One region of the Pseudoalteromonas maris genome, then DNA from elsewhere that is predicted to be linked to it. Evidence: predicted binding sites of a transcription regulator. Region 1 holds the regulator's gene; the other holds the start of a gene.
What was found. The regulator NrdR, encoded in region 1, represses ribonucleotide reductase genes. The targets are predictions, from matches to a motif close to AAACACNANATNTNGTGTTT.

Region 1 (11,034 bases):
TAGGTTGGTATAAATCGCTTCTCGGCGATTATTGGCATAACGCCAGTCGTTATCCAAACCTTCCAATTGATAACGGAATTCCACTTCGGTCGGCGCATAAAAATCTATCGCAGTGTAACCAATGGTGATGTCACGCTCGTCCGTTTCCAGTTCAGGATTCACCCCCAAACCAGCGGTGTACAAGGTACGTCTTGGAGTGGTAAAGCTCTCTATTTGTGGCGCCAGTCGGCTTTGTCCAAACAGCTCAACACTTTTGGGGATTTCGACAACCCCTTGCAAACTTGGATACCAAATAGAATTGCCGTTGTCTGCTACCGCATCATGACCTAAGCCAGCACAACATTGGCTCGCTTTACCATCAAGCTGACGATCATAAGAAGAAATAACCTGCTCCACTTGCAGATTACCTATTTCATCTGAGAACTGCTCCACTGGCATGCGGTACACGCCTTTCATGGTGCTAACCCACACACGTTGCAAATCTTTGTCGTAATGCAAGCTAAATATAGAGCCATATGGTAGGCCGTTTGACACATCAAGTTGATGCCACTTGCCTTTCACACTGCGATAGAACAAGCCATCGTTCAATGATCCGACTAACGTTCCTACGCCTTCGATTTCGAGAATACTGGTTACATAGGCACCTTCAAGTGCCGTACTATCACCAATACGTTCGATACCTTTATCGGAGAATAAATATCCCCCTTGGCTGGTGCCAATAAGCCCGTAATTGCCCTTATCTAACACGAAAGTAATGAACTTCGAGTCCATGACTGCGTTATAGTTAAACGGCGTCAAGCCGTTATAGCCTAAACGGTACATGCCTCGGCCAGTACCGAACCACAAACCACCGGCGTTGGCTTCACTGATAGCAAAAACAGGGTTGAGTCTGAGCTCGCGTGCGTCGATGTTATAGAGTTCGTCATTTTCGAAATAGAGCACGCCTCTGTCAGTTGCGATGTACAAGCGCTCATCTACGAAATGCAGGTCATGCACTGCACTGCGACGTAATTTGGCCCTAGGAATGCGATTAACAAAGTGATTATCTTGGTCGAAATAACCGATCCCCGAGCGGTTCGCTACCCAAAGCTCACCTTTGGGCGACAAGGTCAATGCCATCACGGCTTCTGTCATACTAGAGAGTGCATTGTGGCGCTCTACGCGCCCTGCATGGGCAAGCCATAAGCCTTCACTAAAACTGGCCAACCAAATATTGTTTTGATTATCGCGATAAATATCTGAAAACCAGATACTTTGATCTAACGCTGAAGGTTCAACCCACTGCCACTCTTGCGAGTTATCACGATACAGTAAACGGCCATATGTCGATATCCACAGTGCGCCGTCGGAGTCACTCATAAACTTGTATACAGCGGCATTACTAGCGTTCGGCAGAGGGAACGGTCTTAATTCATCGTCTATATCTAGGAAATATGCGCCTAGTTCAGAGGCCAAGTACAAGGTGCCTTCTAACCACGCCAGATCATGGATGATGGTTTGTGCCAAACGTTCAGGTAAGGTGACACGTGCAGTGATTTTTAAGCGCAAACGTGACGAAGAAGACGACATATTCGATAAGCGCAGCAAGTAGTTTTCACTAATAAGCCATACGCCTTGCGGTGCCAGTGCCATTTTGCTTACAGAAATTTGGTTAATAGCAGTTAATCGACTTTGGATGCGTCCACTGCGCCGGCGTTGGTCTTCATCTAAGTGAAATGCAATTTGATTACGCTCAATGTAGTAAAGCTCATTCGCTGCGACCCACATATTGCCTTTTTCATCTTGAAGGATGTCGCGTACTGGGTCATTAATACCAAATTGGAAGTAATTCATCGAGCGAGGGTCGAGCACCGACACCCCTTTTTTGGTGCCTATCCACAGCAATCCTTCGTTATCAATCAATAGCTTGTTGATAGCGTTACTGTTAAGGAAGTTGCTATTTTGCTCGTTAAAATTGGTAAAGTGTTCGCCATCAAATCGACTTAAGCCGAATTGCGTTCCCACCCAGATGTAACCTTGATTATCTTGGGTAACACTTTTAAGTGATTGCGACGGAAGGCCGTTGCGGGTGTTCCACTGCTTTACCACATAATCGGTAATGGAAGCATATGCAGTACCGGCACTTAGTGCCGCGCACGTGAGCAACAATGACAGAATAAATCGCTGCAATGTGACACCCATAGTCAATTCTTAGATTCCAGGCAAATAACCTACTTTAATTAGCGCTTGTAGGCAAATAAGAGAGCAAATACCCGCTAGCACATCATCGGCCATAATCCCCAAACCACCATGCAAACGTTTATCTAACATGCGAATTGGGCCTGGTTTAGCAATATCAAAGAAGCGGAATAAAATAAAACCAACGAGCAATGTTTGCCAACTGATCGCCGCCCCTATCATAGTAATATAAAACCCAGCGACTTCATCCCAAACAATAGCAGGATGGTCATGGACACCCAAATCTTGTGCCGTTTTACCACAGGCCCATACGCCCACGACACATAAAAGCAGCGCAAATACTACCTGCATCCAAAGCGGCATGCCCAAGTTCATAAAGATAAACGGCAAGGCGGCAAACGTGCCCACTGTGCCCGGAGCTTTAGGGCTTAGCCCTAAGCCAAACCCTAAACCAAGAAATTGATGAGGTCGACTCAAGTGAAATGTCTTAGCCATAGCTAGCACGACTCATCCTCTGTAAAATGTTCAAACCCAAGACCTGTAACATCGAGCTTATGCTCACCATTGAACAACTCGATTTTGCCGTCGCCACCACGAATTTGGCCAATGCACACAGCATCGATACCATATTGATGCAGCTTATTGTCCAACATCGCCTTGTGATTCTCTGGCACGGTGTACAGTAATTCGTAATCATCACCGTAACTTAAAACATATGGCCATTTTGCATCGCCCTCAACACTTTGGCGAAATGCCTCAGATGTGGGGATTTTATCCGCATAGACGGTGGCACTGACTTGTGACATCTCCAAAATATGTTTCAAATCGGCCAACAGACCGTCAGAGATATCAATTGCAGCACTGGCGTAGCCGCGCAGCACTTGCCCCGCTGCAACGCGAGGCGTTGGGTATTCTAATTTGTGAGTGAGCTTACTGAGCCACTCACTGTCGATTTCTAGACCTTGCTTACGAGCTTCAACCGCTAACCCTGCATCACCTAATGGGCCGGTGACATAAATCCAGTCTCCCGGTTTAGCCCCACCGCGTGTCAGCGCCTTACCTTTAGGCACGGTGCCTTTTGCACACACAGTAATAACCAGTGGGCCTTGCGTGGTGTCACCACCAATGATTTGGACATTAAAGTACTCAGCAATTTCGTGCATGCCTGCAGTGAATTCGTCTAACCATGCTTCATCCGCCTTGGGTAAGGTAATAGCAACAGATACCCACGCAGGCTCAGCGCCCATTGCCGCAAGGTCGCTCAGGTTCACAGCAATAGCACGGTGCCCCAAAGCACGCGCAGAAATATCATCAAAGAAGTGGACGCCCTCAACCATAGTGTCAGTGGTCACTGCCAGTTGGCTGTTTTCAGGAATAGTGACCAAGGCGCAATCATCGCCAATGCCAACATTAACATCACGGCGAGTAATACCACGACCTTTGAAATATCGATTTATTAATTCAAATTCTTGCATACACAAAAAAGCCGGCCTTGGCCGGCTCTCCTTGTTATTTCGAGCTTAGCTACGTAAGTCCTTTAAGGCTTTATCAAGTACGCCGTTTACGAACTTGTGACTATCATCGGCGCCAAATGTTTTCGCCAATTCAATCCCTTCGTTAATCGCAACTTTATAAGGTACGTCCTCACGGAATTTCAGCTCGTACGCGCTCAAGCGTAAAATTGCTTTCTCTACCATATCGATATCTTCGTATGGACGAGTTAAGTGTGGAGCGAGCGCGGTGTCTAACTGTTTAAAGTTAACGGCAACGCCACGTGCGAGATCTTTAAAGTACTCAACATCTACTTTAGATACGTCGTTTTCAATCAACATATTTTGTTCGATGTCGGCAATGGCGTTACCGCTCATTTGCCATGAGTAAACGGCTTGTAGAGCCAATACGCGCGCTTTGCGTCTTGCTGCTGGTTTCACTGTGAACCCTTAAATTTTGTCTAAAACATTAACCATTTCTAGGGCACTTAATGCAGCTTCGCCACCTTTGTTACCCATTTTTGTACCAGCACGCTCAATCGCCTGCTCGATGCTTTCAGTAGTCAATACACCGAATGCAACTGGTACGTCATACTCTAGCGATACTTGTGCTAGACCTTTATTTGACTCGCCCGCAACCAAATCAAAGTGTGGTGTGCCACCACGGATGATCACGCCAAGAGCGATAATAGCGTCATATTCGCCTTTCGCTGCGATGCGCTTAGCTACCAATGGCAACTCTACTGCACCTGGCACATAAACAACGGTAATATCGTCATCGCTTACGTTACCTGTGCGTTTCAATTCATCTACCGCACCATCAAGTAAGCTGCTGCCAATGAAGTCATTAAAACGTGAAATCACGATGGCAAATTTTTTGCCCGGTGCAAACTTGTTACCTTCAATAATTTTCATTTATAAACCTTAGTTTAACTTGCCAACGCGTGATGCGGGCCAAATACGAATATCGCAAAATTGCCGCGCATCATACCATAAGTTTAAAAAAATAGCTGTATTACAATTACATTAAGCGTGTGCGAAAAAGCCCTTAATCAGGCTGCACATAATCCACAACTTCTAGGTGGAAACCAGACAATGCATGGTACTTTTTCGGCATACTCATCAAGCGCATTTTGGTGATCCCTAAATCTGCCAAAATTTGTGAGCCAATCCCCACGGTGCGTGACGTTCCCTGAATTTTACGATGGCTAGCTGGTTTGCCTTCATCTTCAAGAGCAAACGCTTTGACCATAGCTTCAATTTCTTCGCTGCACTCTTGTTTGCCCAAAATAACCAGTACACCGTCGTTTTTGGCGATATACGCCATTGCATTTGATAATGTCCAGCTGCGATCTGCACCACGGTCTGACAATAGAATGTCATTAAAGGTACTTTGCAGGTGTACACGCACCAGAGTTGGGTCGTTGATCTCACCTTTGACCAGCGCATAATGCATTTGACCATCGATGGTGTCTTTGTAAGTCACTAAGTCGAACTCGCCATGCTCCGTTGGCAATTTGCACTGCGCCACTTTTTCAATGGTCGTTTCGTTAAGATTGCGGTACTCGATTAAATCCGCAATGGTGCCCATCTTGATACCATGCTCTTTGGCAAATACTTCAAGCTCTGGACGACGCGCCATAGTGCCATCTGGATTCAAGATTTCAACAATTACCGACGATGGCTCAAGACCTGCCAAACGTGCCAGATCACAGCCTGCTTCTGTGTGTCCCGCGCGCGTTAATACGCCGCCCGGTTGCGCCATGATTGGGAAAATATGACCCGGCTGCACAATGTCTTCAGGCACAGCGCCTTTAGCGACAGCCGCTTGCACAGTGCGCGCACGATCCGCTGCTGAAATGCCGGTTGTGACGCCTTTTGCTGCCTCAATGGACATAGTGAAGTTTGTTGAGAACTGTGCACCATTGTTCTTTACCATCAATGGCAGCGCCAGTTGTTCACAGCGCTCTTGTGTTAAGGTCAGACAAATTAGGCCTCGGCCATAGGTAGCCATGAAGTTAATCGCATCAGCACTGATGTGCTCAGCAGCAATAATTAAATCACCTTCGTTTTCACGATCTTCATCGTCCATCAATATGACCATTTTGCCATTTTTAATGTCTTCGATGATCTCTGCTGCGGTATTCAAACTCATATCTTGCCCATTATGTTTATTTGATAAATCCTGCTTGCACGAGCAAGCTCTCGGATACAGATGATTCTTGTTTTGGAGCCTGAGCCCCTTGAATTAAGCGCTCTAAATAGCGCGCAATTTGGTCAACTTCAAGGTTAACCTTGGTGCCGACTTGAAATTCGGCAATGGTCGTTTGCGCCAATGTATGTGGCACAATCGTTAACTTAAACTGGTTAGCATTTATCTCATTGACGGTTAAACTCGCGCCGTCAATGCACACAGAGCCTTTATAAGGAATGTATTTCATTAGCTCTTGTGGCGCTTCAAGCCAATACTCAATGGCACGCGCATTCGGCGCAACTTTAACAACTTCAGCGATACCATCAACATGTCCAGATACCAAATGCCCACCCAATCGAGATATAGGCTGTAGCGCTTTTTCTAAGTTGACCTTTTGACCTCGTTGATAATGTGCAAAACGCGTAAGCGACATCGTCTCTTTTGACACGTCGGCACTAAAGCCATCGCTAAATTTCTCAGTAACCGTAAGACACACACCGTTAGTGGCGATACTATCACCCAAAGCAACATCACTCATATCCAAGTTGTCGCTTTGTACACGCACTTTTAAATCACCGTCGACTAACGTCAGCGAGCTCAAAGTTCCTGTTGCTTCAATAATGCCTGTAAACATGACTATTCTACTTCTGGTTGCTCTAGGGTAAGGCGAATGTCCTCACCAATCTGGGTCACTTCACCAAAGCGCAATGAGGGCACCTGTGCCATTGCCGCAAACGGGCCGATATTTAACAACCCTTTGCCATCACTGCCCATGAATTTTGGGGCTAAATACATGATGTATCTATCAATTAGTTTCTGCGTTGCCATCGCGCCGCACAGGGTCGCACCTGCCTCTAGCCACACTGAGTTGATGTCCTTTTGGGCCAATAAAACAAGCAGTTTATGCAAATCGACTTGACCACTTGGGGCACCGTCACACATCAACTCGGTTACATTGTTGGGCCACTGTGGCTGTTTATCAAGCTCTGACGAGCAGATATTTGCTGTTGTTGAGCGCACGATAATTATGTCACCGCATTGTTTGAATAACGCCAGCTCTGGGGTGAGCCGATAGTGACTATCGATAATCACTCGCAGTGGTTGGCGCACCTGTGGCAATGGGTAATCACTGAGCGTGGCATCGTCTAAGCGAACATTGAGCTGTGCGTTATCGACAATCACCGTGTCTGCGCCACTTAAAATCGCACAATGCTCAGCGCGTAATCGGTGCACATCCGCACGGGCTTGCGCGCTGGTGATCCATTTACTCTCACCATTAGCAAGAGCTGTTTTACCATCAATACTCGCAGCAAGTTTGCATGTGACATATGGCAATGCCTTGCGCATACGCTTTAAAAAACCGCGATTGAGCTTTTGAGCTTCATTGCTGAGTAAGCCAGAGGCAACCTCAATGCCCGCCTCGGCCAGCATGGTCATTCCTCTGCCGCTCACTTGGGGATTTGGGTCTTGCATCGCACAAATCACTTTGGCCACTTTGGCCTTGACCAATGCTACCGCGCAGGGTCCGGTTCGCCCCGTATGACTGCATGGCTCGAGCGTGACATAGGCTGTTGCGCCCTCAGCGTCGCCCCCGGCGTTGGCAAGTGCGTGTACTTCAGCGTGCGCTGTGCCTGCTTGTTTGTGAAACCCCTCGCCTATGATGCGACCATCTTTAACCAGTACGCAGCCAACATTAGGATTGGGGGTTGTTGTGAAGCGGCCTTGATATGCAAGCTCAATAGCCCGTTGCATATAGCGCGTGTCGTCTGCGCTAAAGGTCATACTTAATCTCCAAGGCGGGCGATTTCTTCGCCAAACTCACGAATATCTTCAAAGGAACGGTACACGGAAGCAAAGCGAACATAGGCTACTTTGTCGAGCCCTTTAAGGGCTTCCATAATGCACTCACCGATTAACTGAGAACTTACCTCACGCTCACCAGTCGCGCGAATTTGTGACATGATTTGATGCACCACCTCATCGACTTGCTCAGTTTTCACTGGTCGACGTTCCAACGCACGGTGCAGGCCATTTTGTAACTTATCTTCGTTGAACGGTTCGCGGGAACCATCGCGTTTAATCACCCGAGGCATGACTAATTCTGCACCTTCAAAGGTTGTAAAACGCTCATGACAATCAATACATTCTCTGCGACGGCGAACTTGATGCCCACCACCAACTAAACGTGAGTCGATTACCTTGGTATCTTTAGCGCTACAAAACGGACAATGCATAGTGAACGGGTTTCCTGTAGATAACAAAAAGGCCGCAAAAATTGCGGCCTTTATCATACACAAATGTTTGTGCAATAGCTATTTTGTGCCCTTATGCGTACACAGGGAATTTAGCACAAATTGCTTTCACTTTTTCTTTCACTTGCGCTTGAACATCTGCATTTTCGATGTCGTCTAGCACGTCACAGATCCAGCCCGCTAGCTCTTTCGCTTCTGCTTCTTTGAAACCACGACGTGTGATTGCTGGAGAACCAAGACGAAGACCTGATGTTACGAACGGTGAACGTGGGTCGTTTGGTACTGAGTTCTTGTTAACTGTGATGTTTGCGTTACCAAGTGCAGCGTCTGCATCTTTACCTGTGATGTCTTTATCAATTAGGTCAAGAAGGAATAGGTGGTTGTCAGTTTTACCTGATACTACTTTGTAGCCACGCTCTTGAAGTACCGCTACCATCGCTTGTGCGTTAGCAACTACTTGCTGTTGGTATGCTTTGAATTCTGGTTGAAGTGCTTCTTTGAAAGCAACCGCTTTAGCAGCGATTACGTGACATAGAGGACCACCTTGACCACCAGGGAACACTGCACTGTTTAGCTTTTTGTAGATCTCTTCATCACCACAGTTAGAGATGATCAAACCACCACGAGGACCCGCTAGAGTTTTGTGTGTTGTGGTAGTGATCACATGCGCGTAAGGAACTGGGCTTGGGTATACACCCGCAGCGATCAGACCAGCAACGTGAGCCATATCTACGAATAAGTATGCGCCAACTTTGTCAGCGATTTCACGAAAACGAGCCCAATCTACGATACCTGAGTATGCAGAGAAACCTCCGATGATCATTTTTGGCTTGTGCTCAAGCGCTAGCGCTTCAACTTGATCGTAATCGATTTCGCCTGTTTCTTCGTTAAGGCCGTACTGAATAGCATTGTACGTCTTGCCAGAGAAGTTTACGTGTGCACCGTGAGTAAGGTGACCACCGTGCGCTAGGCTCATACCTAGAACCGTATCGTGTGGCTGAAGTAGCGCTTGGAAAACAGCTGCGTTTGCTTGCGAGCCTGCGTGTGGTTGTACGTTTGCGTACTCAGTACCAAATAGCTCGTTTGCACGGTCAATTGCTAGTTGCTCAACAACGTCAACATGCTCACAACCACCGTAATAACGCTTACCAGGGTAGCCTTCAGCATATTTGTTCGTTAGCTGTGAACCCTGCGCTTCTAATACGCGTGGGCTACAGTAGTTTTCAGATGCGATAAGCTCGATGTGCTCTTCTTGGCGAGCAACTTCTGCGTTCATCGCATTGGCTAATTCTGGGTCAAAGTCTGCAATGTTCATGTTACGTTCTAACATGCTGTCTCCTAGGTGCAACGTAATTGTCGAAATCAAAGGCCGTATTGTACGCGTAAACGACGCGTTTGCCTATTAGCTAAGCGTGAGCTTATTTAAACAAGTTATGAATTTTTTTCACAGCCTAAAAAGAATGATATTTTTTTATTTAAAACATTAACCATACAAATATATAAACTGGTTTTGATTTTTAATATTAATGAAAGAAACGGCTTTTTAAAATTAAAGCGGGTAACTTATCGCTGTGATCAATGAGCCGCCCAGCAATAACGTGCACTACGCCTTTATGATGCTCAACCACGCCTTTTACTTCCAACAAACGCGCGGTTAAAAACGCCTTTTGCTGCGCTTTGGCTGTTGCCAACCACACCACCACATTAATGTTGCCCGTATCATCTTCAAGCGTTAAGAACGTCACGCCTGCTGCGCTGCCAGGAGACTGACGTCCCGTTACTAACCCTGCAATGGTGACACTGGCACCGTTTCGACATGCACTTAGCTCATTGGCCCTTTTGGCATGACACAATAATCCGTGCTGACGTAAATGAACTAAGGGATGCTCCCCCATGTTCACACCCATGCTGGCATAATCTTCAAGGGTATCTTGTATCTCTGTTGGCGCACTTAGGGTGAGTTCTGATTGGCTCTTCTGACTGTATTCGTCTTGCGCAAATAAAGGTAAGCGCTGCTGCTTATCCATAATCTGCCAGCGACTGTTAAAGCGATCTTTTGCTATAGCCGCCAATGCATTGCTACTGGCGAGCGTTTCAAGTTCCGCTTCACTCACACCATGATGGTACAACTGACTAATGCTGCTATAACCTTGCGCTGGGCGCAACTCTAGTAATTTTTGTGCACTGTGCGCGCTAAAGCCTTTGATACAACAAAGCCCTAAGCGTACGGCCAAATGCTCACCTTGACGTACCACTTGATGCTCCCAAGCGGAGTGGTTCACATCAACAGGCAGTATCGCCACGCCATGGCGACGCGCATCTTGCACCAGTTGGTCTAAAGAATAAAATCCCATAGGTAAGCTGTTTGCGAGAGCGCATAAAAAAACTTCTGGGTAGTAGTATTTTAAGTAAGCAGACACATACGCCAGCACCGCAAAACTAGCGGAATGAGATTCAGGGAACCCATACTCACCAAAACCACAAATTTGCTGATAGATACGCTCTGCAAACTCATACTCATAACCGCGTTTAAGCATGCCATCGATCAGTTTTTGCTTAAATTGCGTAAGCTCACCATCGCGTTTCCACTTTGCCATTGCACGGCGTAATTGGTCGGCTTCACCGCCACTAAACCCCGCAGCAACCATCGCCACTTTAATCACCTGCTCTTGGAAAATAGGTACTCCGAGCGTGCGCTTTAGCACTTGTTCCACGTGTTTCGAAGGGTACTCGACCGCCTCATCACCATCACGACGGCGTAAATATGGATGTACCATATCCCCTTGAATTGGCCCTGGGCGAACAATGGCAATTTGAATCACTAAATCATAATAACAACTCGGTTTCAGACGAGGCAGCATACTCATTTGTGCTCGCGACTCAATTTGAAATACGCCCACGGTATCAGCCTTTTGCACCA
Region 2 (11,034 bases), on a different contig from region 1:
TCTGTTAAGTTTTGCGCTTGAAGGTAGGCAACACCATCACTGTGACCAAACGCAAAGTTATAATTCACTTTAAAGTCGACTAGCGTGTAACTGGCAGTATCACTTTCAAAAGAAGAGATGTCGTCTTGTTTTAGATAGTGCGTGGCTTCAAGGGCAAAATCCCAATCGTTCAACGCATAAGACAACTGTCCACCAACTTTAGCTGCTGGAATACGTGGAAGGTATCGACCATCTTTAAGTTTAGCGGTTACCGAGTCAGCGAAGCCCTTAAGTAACCAACTCTCAGTGAGCGCGTAGTGTACGTCTAGTTCGAAACCGTAAAGCTTGGCATCAGCACTAACATACTGATACACATCCATTGCATCTTCATCAGCAACAGATTGCGAAATAAAGCCGAGGTCATGCTCATAGGCTAGGCCAGTGTTTTGTTGATAGTAAAAGTCATCTACTTCGTTATAGAAAATACTGAAGTTATAGCCAAAATCGCCAACGAATTTACGCAAACTTAGGTCGATGTTGGTCGCTTTTTCTTGTTGAACATTATCCCCCTCGAAATGTGCTTCTCCATCTTCAATATGATAGCCAAGCCCCAGTTCATAGGTACCCGTTGCAATGTGAACACCATTAGCTAGCAACTCTGCGGTTAAAGGTGCGCGTTCTGAATGTGACACACTTAATGCAACGGAATGACCTTCTTGGTATTGCCAAATACCACCAATAGATGCGCTGAGGTTTGTTTGTGAATAATCATATAAGATGGCCTCGCTCACTTCTTCGTCATGCATTTCATCTGCATGCTCGTCTAAGTGTTCATCTGCATGTGCGTCAGTGATTACACTGTCTAACTTATAATCCTCAAATCGCGCACCCAGCTCTAATGTGAAATCCCCAAACTCACGCTCTTCTAATAAATAAAATGCGTGCACTTGAGTGTTCGTTGCAGGGGTAAATGCTTCTTCGCCATCTGCGCGGTACTCGCTATCGCTGTAGTGATAACCTAGGGTACCGTGCCATTGTCCAACGCGATGCTTTGCGTTTAGGCGTGCCTCACGGGCTGTGTTTGAAAACACAGTCCCTAGCTCATCGCCCTCGATCTCTGCATGTGTGTAATCAGTGTAGCCGGCACGAAGTGTGAGGGTCTCCAACAGACTATCGTGGAAAGAATAGCTCGCGAGTGCTTGCCACCGATCTTGCTCCATTCTTGCAAAGACGGACTCTTCGCCATGCTCCGGATGTTCATCTTCATGGCCCATTTCTTCTTCGTGGCCAACTGCCTCTTCATGACCGTGTTCGTCACCGTGTCCATGCTCTGAGTGGGCAGGTATACCGTAATCACTTTCGATAGTTCCAAAAGAGAGACCGACTGTCCAGTGCTGTGCTACATAGCTAGTACCAAAGTTTACTGTGGCGCTATCAATGAATGTATTGTCCACTTTATTAAGTTGCTCAGGCTCGTCCTCTTCGTGCTCTTGGAACGTAAACGTCGGCGTTTCGTAGTCATGTCCCACACGATCAGTGCCATCAACATGTACATTGAAACCTTTATGCCCAGCGGTAAACCTTCCTGCATACGTGTTGGTATTTGACACAGTATCGTGTGAGTACTCGCCAGCACCTTGATACTGGTCTATTACATCGGTAGGGATGCGATTATCAACAACATTGACAACACCACCGATTGCACCAGAGCCATAAAGCAACGTTGCAGGGCCGCGTAGCACCTCTATTTGTTCAGCGGCAATAGACTCAGTACTCACCGCGTGATCTGGACCAACGCGAGACGCATCGGCGCTGTCTAAGCCATTTTGCGTTATTTTTACTCGCGGACCATCTAAACCACGAATAATAGGGCTAGAAGAGACGGGGCCGAAGTAGCTAGCATTGATCCCAGGAAGGCCCTTTAATGTTTCTCCCAATGTAGGTTGTGCTCGGTCTCTTAAATCATCTCCGCCTAACACCGACACAGGCGATACCATATCGAGATTATTTTTATCTAGTCCAGATGCGTAGACCACAACGTTTTCGATAGCCGACTGGCGAAGTATGATGTTAAGCTCGGCGTCTGTCGTGCCAACGTCCATACGTTTATCAATGTAATTTTCTTTGGTGAAGTGCAATTGACCGCTTTGGTCTACATTAATCGCAAAATTACCATTGGCGTCAGTACGGATACTTTGTTTTTTACCATGGTAATGGACAACAACGTCACGTAAGGGTTTATTATTCTCATCCACAACAACGCCTGAGATCACTCCTGCAAGCGCTGGAGAAGACGCCAAGATAGAACAAACAGATAAAGATAAAACAGTCGGTTTAAACATAACAATACATCTCTGATGATACTTGCGTGATACTATAACATTATATTTTCACCAAACCAATAATGTTATATTATAACTATATGTAAAATAGCTCTAAAATTGCAGCTATACTGACATTGATATGAAATAAATATAAGAACAGATCATGAGCGACAAAGGACGTGTTTTTAAAGCGCATTTTTCAATCGTTGATAATGTTCATCACTGTCACGTACACGAGCATTTTACTACTGCAAGAAGAGAGCAAGAGACACTGAGTCACTTTATCCTCAGGCTTATAGGGTTTTGTCTGTTTGCCTATCGTCATGACCTAGAGCTGTGTGAAACTAAGCGTAAACCGCAGCTGGATATAGTAGCCTCGTCGTTAGTTGGGGATTACGCGTTAGTCGTAGAGGTATTCGATGATAACGTCAGTGATTTATCGAAGATCGCTAACCAAACCAGTGCCATGTATGTCATTACAACTGCGCCGATCAATTCAGAATTAGAACACTGGTTGTCACTGCATCGTAGCGTGGAAGTGATTGTGGTTGAGCATCAAGCGGTTGAGAAGTTAGTAGAGCTGTTGCAACGCTCAATGCAATGGGATGTGTGTGTGGAGAGTGATTCTTTGTGTATAACCGCAAACGAGCAATATATTTGCACATCTATATCAATTCAGTGGCCGCAATAATACTCAGTCTGTATCGATAACAATATCGCCCTGTGGAACGCTACAGCAAAGTAGAATTTCACCTTCGCGTACAAAGGCGAGGGGTTCATGGGTATAGCTTACTTGACCGCTTTTTAATACCGCGCGGCATGCGCCACAAAACCCTTCACGACATTGATAAGCTGGCGTCTCGCCTTGGAGCTCCACACTGCGCAACAAAGAACCGTTGTCTTGACGAAATATCAGTTCCTTACCGTTAAATGTGATTTTGCTGTCGTGTGTTGGCATGGGGAAGGTGTGTTGGTATGAGGTTACAATAGAAAATAAGGGCTCCAGGCTAGGAGCCCTAAGCTCATTTATAGATCGAAATCACCAAAGTCATTGGCATCGACTTGTGAGTCAATTTGACCAACAAGGTATGAACTAATTTCTGCTTCTTGAGGTGCAACCTGTACGTTGTCAGACACTAACCATGAGTTGATCCATGGGATAGGGTTACTCTGAATTTCAAACTGTGCGGGCAGACCAATTGCTGTCATGCGAACGTTAGTGATGTATTCAACATATTGACACAAAATATCTTTGTTTAAGCCAATCATTGAACCATCTTTAAATAGGTATGCCGCCCATTCTTTTTCCTGTTGTGCAGCATCAGCGAACATTTGAATCGCTTGTTCGCGGCACTCGGCAGCGATATCAGCCATTTGCGGGTCGTCTTTACCTTCTTGCATAATGTTCAAGATATGCTGAGTACCTGAGAGGTGCAGCGCTTCATCGCGAGCAATAAGCTTGATGATTTTTGCGTTACCTTCCATCAACTCACGCTCTGCGAATGCAAAAGAGCAGGCAAATGATACATAAAAACGGATAGCTTCGAGGATGTTGATCGACATCATCGCCAAATATAAGCGCTTTTTAAGCTCATAGAGTGACACATCAACCACTTCGCCGTTTACAGTATGTTGGCCTTCACCATAAAGGTTATACAAAGACGTAAGGTGAATGAGGTCATCATAGTAACGAGTCACTTCGTCCGCACGTTCATTAATCTTGTCGTTAGTAACGATGTCGTCAAAAATAACTTCAGGAGACTGAGTCACGTTGCGAATGATGTGCGTGTAAGAGCGGCTGTGAATCGTTTCACTGAATGCCCATGTTTCAATCCAAGTCTCTAATTCTGGTAACGATACAATCGGTAACAAAGCAACGTTTGGTGAGCGGCCTTGAACACTATCAAGTAGCGTTTGATACTTAAGGTTACTTAAGAAAATGTGGCGCTCATGCTCTGGCAGTGATTGAAAATCGACGCGGTCTTTACTTACATCAACTTCTTCTGGACGCCAGAAAAACGAGAGTTGTTTCTCAATCAGCTTTTCAAAAATAGGGTACTTTTGTTGGTCATAGCGCGAAACGTTCACCGTTTGTCCGAAAAACATCGGCTCTTTCAGTTGGTCATTACGGGTACGGCTAAAGGTGGTGTATGACATAGTCGTAGATTCTCAATACTCAAAAGTTACAACCCAGCAGAGCGGCTTTATCACCGCTCGCTGTTATTATTATATTTTACAAGCGCCGCCTTCGCAGCCATCGTCTGCTTGTGGGGTGAGCTCATCTTGCGCATCAGACGCACCATCACGGGTGTTGTGATAATACAGAGTCTTAACGCCTAACTTGTACGCAGTCAGTAGATCTTTAAGCAGCAGCTTCATAGGAACTTTACCGCCTTCGAACTTATTTGGATCATAGTTGGTGTTCGCTGAGATTGTTTGGTCAACGAATTTCTGCATGATACCAACAAGTTGTAGGTAACCATCGTTTGATGGAATATCCCACAATAGCTCGTATTGATCTTTGAGCGCTTCATATTCAGGCACGACTTGCTTCAAGATGCCATCTTTAGACGCTTTAACACTGATATGACCACGAGGAGGTTCAATACCATTGGTTGCGTTTGAGATTTGCGATGACGTCTCTGAAGGCATTAACGCTGACAAAGTAGAGTTACGCATACCATGTGCCACTATGCTCTCGCGTAGAGAGTCCCAATCAAGGTGCAATGGCTCGTCGCATACAGTGTCTAAGTCTTTTTTGTATGTATCAATTGGCATAATGCCTTTGGCATACGTGGTTTCATTAAACTTAGGACATGCACCTTTTTCTTTGGCAAGTTCATTTGACGCTTTCATCAGATAGTATTGAATCGCTTCAAATGTTTTGTGTGTGAGTGCATTGGCGCTACCATCGGAATAACGTTTACCGTTTTTCGCGAGGTAATAGGCAAAGTTGATAACACCTACACCGAGTGTACGACGCCCCATGGTTGCATTGTATGCAGCCGGAACAGGGTACTCTTGATAATCTAATAAGTTATCAAGCGCGCGTACAGCAAGCTCAGCGAGCTCTTCTAACTCATCTAACGAGTTGATTGCACCAAGGTTAAATGCAGATAACGTACACAGAGCAATTTCGCCTTCTTCATCATTAACATGACTTAATGGCTTAGTTGGCAGTGCAATTTCAAGACACAAGTTAGACTGGCGAATTGGTGCAACCTTAGCGTCGAAAGGACTGTGTGTATTACAGTGGTCAACGTTTTGTAGGTAGATACGACCCGTGCTCGCACGCTCTTGTAAGAACATTGAAAATAGCTCAATCGCTTTAATACGCTTCTTACGAATCGACTCATCTTGCTCATATTTAACATACAGCTCTTCGAATTTTTCTTGGTCTTCGAAGAACGCATCATATAGACCAGGCACATCAGATGGGCTAAATAACGTGATGTAGCCATCTTTAATAAGACGGGTGTACATAAGTTTGTTGAATTGAACACCATAGTCAAGATGACGCACACGGTTATCATCTACACCACGGTTGTTTTTAAGCACTAATAAGTTTTCAACCTCTAAGTGCCACAATGGATAGAATAATGTGGCTGCACCGCCGCGTACACCGCCTTGTGAACAGCTTTTAACCGCTGTTTGGAAGTGCTTGTAGAATGGGATACATCCAGTGTGATAAGCCTCACCATTGCGAATTGGGCTACCCAGTGCACGAATACGCCCTGCGTTGATGCCAATACCTGCGCGCTGAGACACATATTTAACAATCGCTGAAGACGTTGCGTTAATTGAGTCTAGGCTGTCATCACACTCGATTAATACACACGAGCTAAATTGACGGGTAGGGGTGCGCACACCTGACATGATTGGTGTTGGCAATGAAATCTTAAATTGTGAAACCGCATCGTAGAAACGTTTAATGTAATCAAGACGCGTTTCTTTTGGATAAGCTGAGAATAGGCTTGCAGCGACCAATATATAGAGGAACTGTGCGCTTTCAAAAATCTCACCAGTCACGCGGTTCTGTACAAGGTATTTACCTTCTAACTGCTTAACTGCCGCGTAGCTAAAGTTAAGATCGCGTGAGTGATCGATAAAGTTATCCATTTGCTCAAATTCTGATTGTGTGTAATCAGCGAGCAAATGCTGGTCATAACGTTTGTCTTCTACAAGCTTAACAACGTGGTCATACAGTTTTGGTGGCTCAAATTGACCGTACGCTTTTTTGCGTAGGTGGAAAATGGCCAGGCGCGCTGCAAGGTATTGGTAATCTGGAGTATCCTTTGAGATCAAATCTGCCGCTGACTTGATAATTGTCTCATGAATATCTTCTGTACGGATACCGTCATAGAATTGAATGTGTGATTTTAATTCAACCTGTGAAACAGACACATTGCTTAGACCTTCAGCAGCCCATGCAATTACGCGGTGGATTTTATCTAGATCCAACGCTTCCTTACGTCCGTCACGTTTGCTAACAGATAACTGTTGATTCATTGTTGTAGCCCATAATTATAATTAGTTTTCATAGCGCACAGCTGGAAAATGCTTTTCAGCTCTGTTTGGAGCGTGGCAAAGAGTCATTGTGTCACTCGCACATCGGCTCTAACTCCGTTACTCAGTGATTTAAACTGGGTAACATTTAAACACTAGATATGGTGTTTTAATCTCTGTGACTCACAAGATAGTGGGGTCTGAGAACATTTGCAAGCACAGATCTTAATGATAATCTGTGGATAACTAAGGTCTGTTAGTGACCGTTAACCTTAAAGCATTTTTAATGCTGACTATTGTCGGAAATCAACGGTAAAAAAACAAATTTAATGATTTTTTCGTGCTGCAATCGAATGATTTTTTTATAAGCAGATCGGTCAGCATTTACACATCGGATGAGAGTCGAAAATACAATATCTGGTGTGTAAAATATAGATACACACCAGATATAGTGTTTTGAGCAATTCATCTAACACTAGATGTAGGTGTTTGGCACCCGCTTATTAGAGCTTTTCAAAGTGCAGGATGTAATTGACGCCTAAGTCTTGCCCGAGCGTATATTGTTTTGTGAAAGGATTGTAACTTAGACCGGCACTGTGACGTACTTTTAGGCCGGCTTGTTCTGCCCACTGAATGAGCGTAGATGGGCGAATAAATTTGTTATGATCGTGTGTGCCTTCAGGAACAAGCTTTAACAGCTGCTCAGCACCTACGATTGCAAACAAGTAGGCTTTAGCGGTTTTATTCAACGTTGAAAAGTAAACATCAGCCCCTGGTTTAGCTAGCGCAGCGGCGCTACTAATAATAGATTGTGGGTCTGGCACATGTTCGAGCATTTCCATGCACGTCACGACGTCAAATCGTTCAGGGTTCTCATTGGCATATTGCTCAGCCGTGATTTGTTGATAATCAACCTTAACGCCAGACTCCAGGCTATGTAACTTGGCAACGTTCAATGGCTCTTTACCCATATCGATTCCGGTAACTTTGGCACCTAACTTAGCCATGCTCTCAGCCAATATACCGCCACCACAGCCTATATCTAATGTTTCTTTTTCTGCTAGGCCTTGCGCGTGCTGGGCGATAAAGTCTAAACGTAACGGATTAATTTCGTGCAGTGGTTTGAATTCTCCATCCATATCCCACCAGCGGTCTGCGATAGCTTCAAATTTCGCAATTTCGTCACTATCCACATTTTGATGTTCGGTCATAAAAAACTTCCTCGTGTTTCTGAGGCCATTATACGAGGGGGAATTGCAAAATCGCAAAGATTTAGCGCCTGTAAAATCAAAAATAATGTGGTAGCATGGCCTGAGATAATAACGACAATAGGTCTAGCAAGCAGATAGGGCACGATGCCTTATGCTTTTGCGCTAAGATCTAAACAAGAAGGAAAGTGAAATCAATGACTGATCTCGCCAATGAAGTCCTTCCGGTTAATATTGAAGATGAGTTAAAAAATTCATACCTCGATTACGCGATGAGTGTAATCGTTGGTCGTGCGCTACCCGATGTCCGTGACGGCTTGAAGCCTGTACACCGTCGTGTGCTGTTCGCTATGAATGAACTCCGCAATGACTGGAACAAACCATATAAAAAGTCAGCACGTGTAGTGGGTGACGTTATCGGTAAATATCACCCACATGGTGATAGCGCAGTGTACGACACAATCGTACGTATGGCACAGCCGTTTTCGCTACGTTACATGCTGGTGGATGGCCAAGGTAACTTTGGTTCTGTTGATGGAGACTCGGCCGCTGCGATGCGTTACACCGAAGTGCGCATGTCTAAGCTTTCCCAAGAGTTACTTGCAGACTTAGAAAAAGAAACGGTTGATTATGTGCCTAACTATGACGGCACGGAGCAAATCCCAGACGTTCTTCCTACAAAAGTACCAAATTTACTCGTCAATGGTTCTTCAGGTATTGCCGTGGGTATGGCAACCAATATTCCTCCACACAACCTGACAGAAGTGGTAAACGGCTGTTTAGCACTTATAAAGGAACCTGAAACAACCATTGAAGAGCTGATGGAATATATTCCAGGCCCAGATTTCCCAACTGCGGCTATCATCAATGGTAAAAAAGGCATCGAGCAAGCTTATAAGACAGGCCGTGGTAAGGTATACATTCGTGCCCGTGCTGAAGTAGAAGTTGACGAGAAAACAGGTCGTGAAACGATTATCGTTCATGAGATCCCGTATCAAGTTAACAAAGCACGTCTGATCGAGAAGATTGCAGAGCTAGTAAAAGAGAAGAAGATTGAAGGCATTAGTGCACTTCGTGACGAATCCGATAAAGACGGTATGCGTATTGTTATCGAGATTAAACGTGGTGAAGTGGGCGAGGTAGTCCTTAACAACCTGTATGCACAAACACAAATGCAAACTGTGTTCGGCATCAACATGGTTGCGCTAGATGGTAACCAGCCTAAGTGTTTTAATCTTAAAGAAATGCTAGAAGCCTTTATCTTACACCGTCGCGAAGTTGTTACCCGCCGTACGGTGTTTGATTTACGCAAAGCCCGTGAGCGTGCTCACACTCTTGAAGGCTTAGCTATTGCGCTAGCTAATATCGACCCAATCATCGAGTTGATCCGTAAGTCACCTACTCCAGCTGAGGCGAAGCAGGCATTAGTTGCACGTCCTTGGGAGTTGGGCAATGTTAAATCAATGCTTGAAAAAGCGGGTGATAACGCGGCACGCCCAGACTGGCTTGCAGATGACCTCGGTATTCGCGACGGTCAATACTATCTATCAGAGCAGCAAGCACAAGCGATCCTTGAGTTACGCCTACATAAGCTAACAGGTCTTGAGCACGAAAAGATCCTTGATGAATATCAAGAGCTCTTAGAGCTTATCGCAGAGCTTCTTCACATCCTTGGTTCTCCAGAGCGATTGATGGAAGTAATTCGCGATGAATTGGTGACAATTAAAGAGACATATGGCGATGAGCGCCGCACTGAAATTAGTGCCGCTGCGCATGATATCAGTCTTGAAGATTTGATCACTGAAGAAGACGTTGTGGTGACGTTGTCACATGAAGGTTATGTGAAATATCAGCCTCTGAGCGATTACGAAGCTCAGCGCCGCGGTGGTAAAGGTAAATCAGCAACTAAGATGAAAGATGAAGACTTTATCGAACGTCTGCTTGTTGCTAATACCCACGATACTATTTTGTGCTTCTCGACAGCAGGCCGCTTATATTGGCTGAAGGTATATCAGTTGCCACTAGCAAGCCGCGCAGCTCGCGGTAAGCCAATTGTTAACTTATTACCACTTGAAGCTGATGAACGTATTACAGCTATTCTGCCTGTACGTGACTACGAAGCAGACAAATATGTATTCATGGCCACAGCTCACGGTGTGGTTAAGAAGACACCTCTTGTAGATTACTCACGTCAACGTGCGAGCGGTATCATTGCTGTTAACCTTAAAGACGGCGATAGCCTCATCGGTGTTGATATCACCGATGGCTCAAATGAAGTGATGCTCTTTACCGATGCAGGTAAAGTGGTACGCTTTAGCGAAGAACATGTTCGTTCAATGGGCCGCACAGCAACCGGTGTTCGTGGTATTAAGATGCCAGATGACGTATCTGTCGTATCGCTTATTGTTCCGCATACAGACGGTGCAGTATTGACGGTTACTGAGAACGGTTACGGTAAACGTACAGAGCTTGCTGAATACCCAACTAAAGGTCGTGCAACGCAAGGTGTAGTATCAATCAAAGTCAGTGAACGTAACGGTCGCGTTGTGGGTGCTGTTCAGGTTGATGACAACGATGAAATCATGATTATTTCAAACCGCGGTACATTAGTACGTACCCGCGTTAACGAAGTGTCTATGGTTGGTCGTAACACCCAAGGTGTTATTTTGATCCGTACTGTTGACGGCGAGCAGGTTGTTGGTTTACAACGTATCGAAGAGATCGACGAAGATGAATTTCCTGTAGAGCAAGGGGATGACGCTGATACTGGGGAGCAAACACCAGTAGCTGAGGCAGATAACCCTGAGCAAGATACAGAGTAATGATTAAAAAGCGGCTTCGGCCGCTTTTTTTATCCCTTATATAAAATTAATTCAATTCAAACACAATGCATAGGCGCGTATTGTAGTGGTACGCGATGTGGAATGAGGAAGTAGTAATGAGCGTATATAACTTTTGTGCCGGCCCAGCAATGTTACCGCAAGCAGTAATGAAGCAAGCGCAGCAAGAGTTTTTAG

Region 2: a site for NrdR is predicted at 6,960-6,979, ahead of nrdA (class 1a ribonucleoside-diphosphate reductase subunit alpha). Genes of this name have one in related genera too.

The regions. Positions count from the first base shown of each region.
Region 1 covers NZ_JBMMUF010000005.1:12,884-23,917, forward strand. Annotated here, with positions in the region: gene AAEU32_RS08500 (diguanylate cyclase domain-containing protein) at 1-2,181, opposite strand, end outside; gene AAEU32_RS08505 (phosphatidylglycerophosphatase A family protein) at 2,191-2,673, opposite strand; gene thiL (thiamine-phosphate kinase) at 2,676-3,653, opposite strand; gene nusB (transcription antitermination factor NusB) at 3,699-4,109, opposite strand; gene ribH (6,7-dimethyl-8-ribityllumazine synthase) at 4,119-4,583, opposite strand; gene ribBA (bifunctional 3,4-dihydroxy-2-butanone-4-phosphate synthase/GTP cyclohydrolase II) at 4,717-5,823, opposite strand; gene AAEU32_RS08530 (riboflavin synthase) at 5,840-6,496, opposite strand; gene ribD (bifunctional diaminohydroxyphosphoribosylaminopyrimidine deaminase/5-amino-6-(5-phosphoribosylamino)uracil reductase RibD) at 6,499-7,644, opposite strand; gene nrdR (transcriptional regulator NrdR) at 7,647-8,096, opposite strand; gene glyA (serine hydroxymethyltransferase) at 8,188-9,444, opposite strand; gene AAEU32_RS08550 (error-prone DNA polymerase) at 9,638-11,034, opposite strand, start outside.
Region 2 covers NZ_JBMMUF010000002.1:377,917-388,950, forward strand. Annotated here, with positions in the region: gene AAEU32_RS04700 (TonB-dependent receptor) at 1-2,321, opposite strand, end outside; gene AAEU32_RS04705 (YaeQ family protein) at 2,467-2,994, shown strand; gene yfaE (class I ribonucleotide reductase maintenance protein YfaE) at 2,998-3,261, opposite strand; gene nrdB (class Ia ribonucleoside-diphosphate reductase subunit beta) at 3,330-4,460, opposite strand; gene nrdA (class 1a ribonucleoside-diphosphate reductase subunit alpha) at 4,530-6,812, opposite strand; gene ubiG (bifunctional 2-polyprenyl-6-hydroxyphenol methylase/3-demethylubiquinol 3-O-methyltransferase UbiG) at 7,313-8,020, opposite strand; gene gyrA (DNA topoisomerase (ATP-hydrolyzing) subunit A) at 8,215-10,839, shown strand; gene serC (3-phosphoserine/phosphohydroxythreonine transaminase) at 10,956-11,034, shown strand, end outside.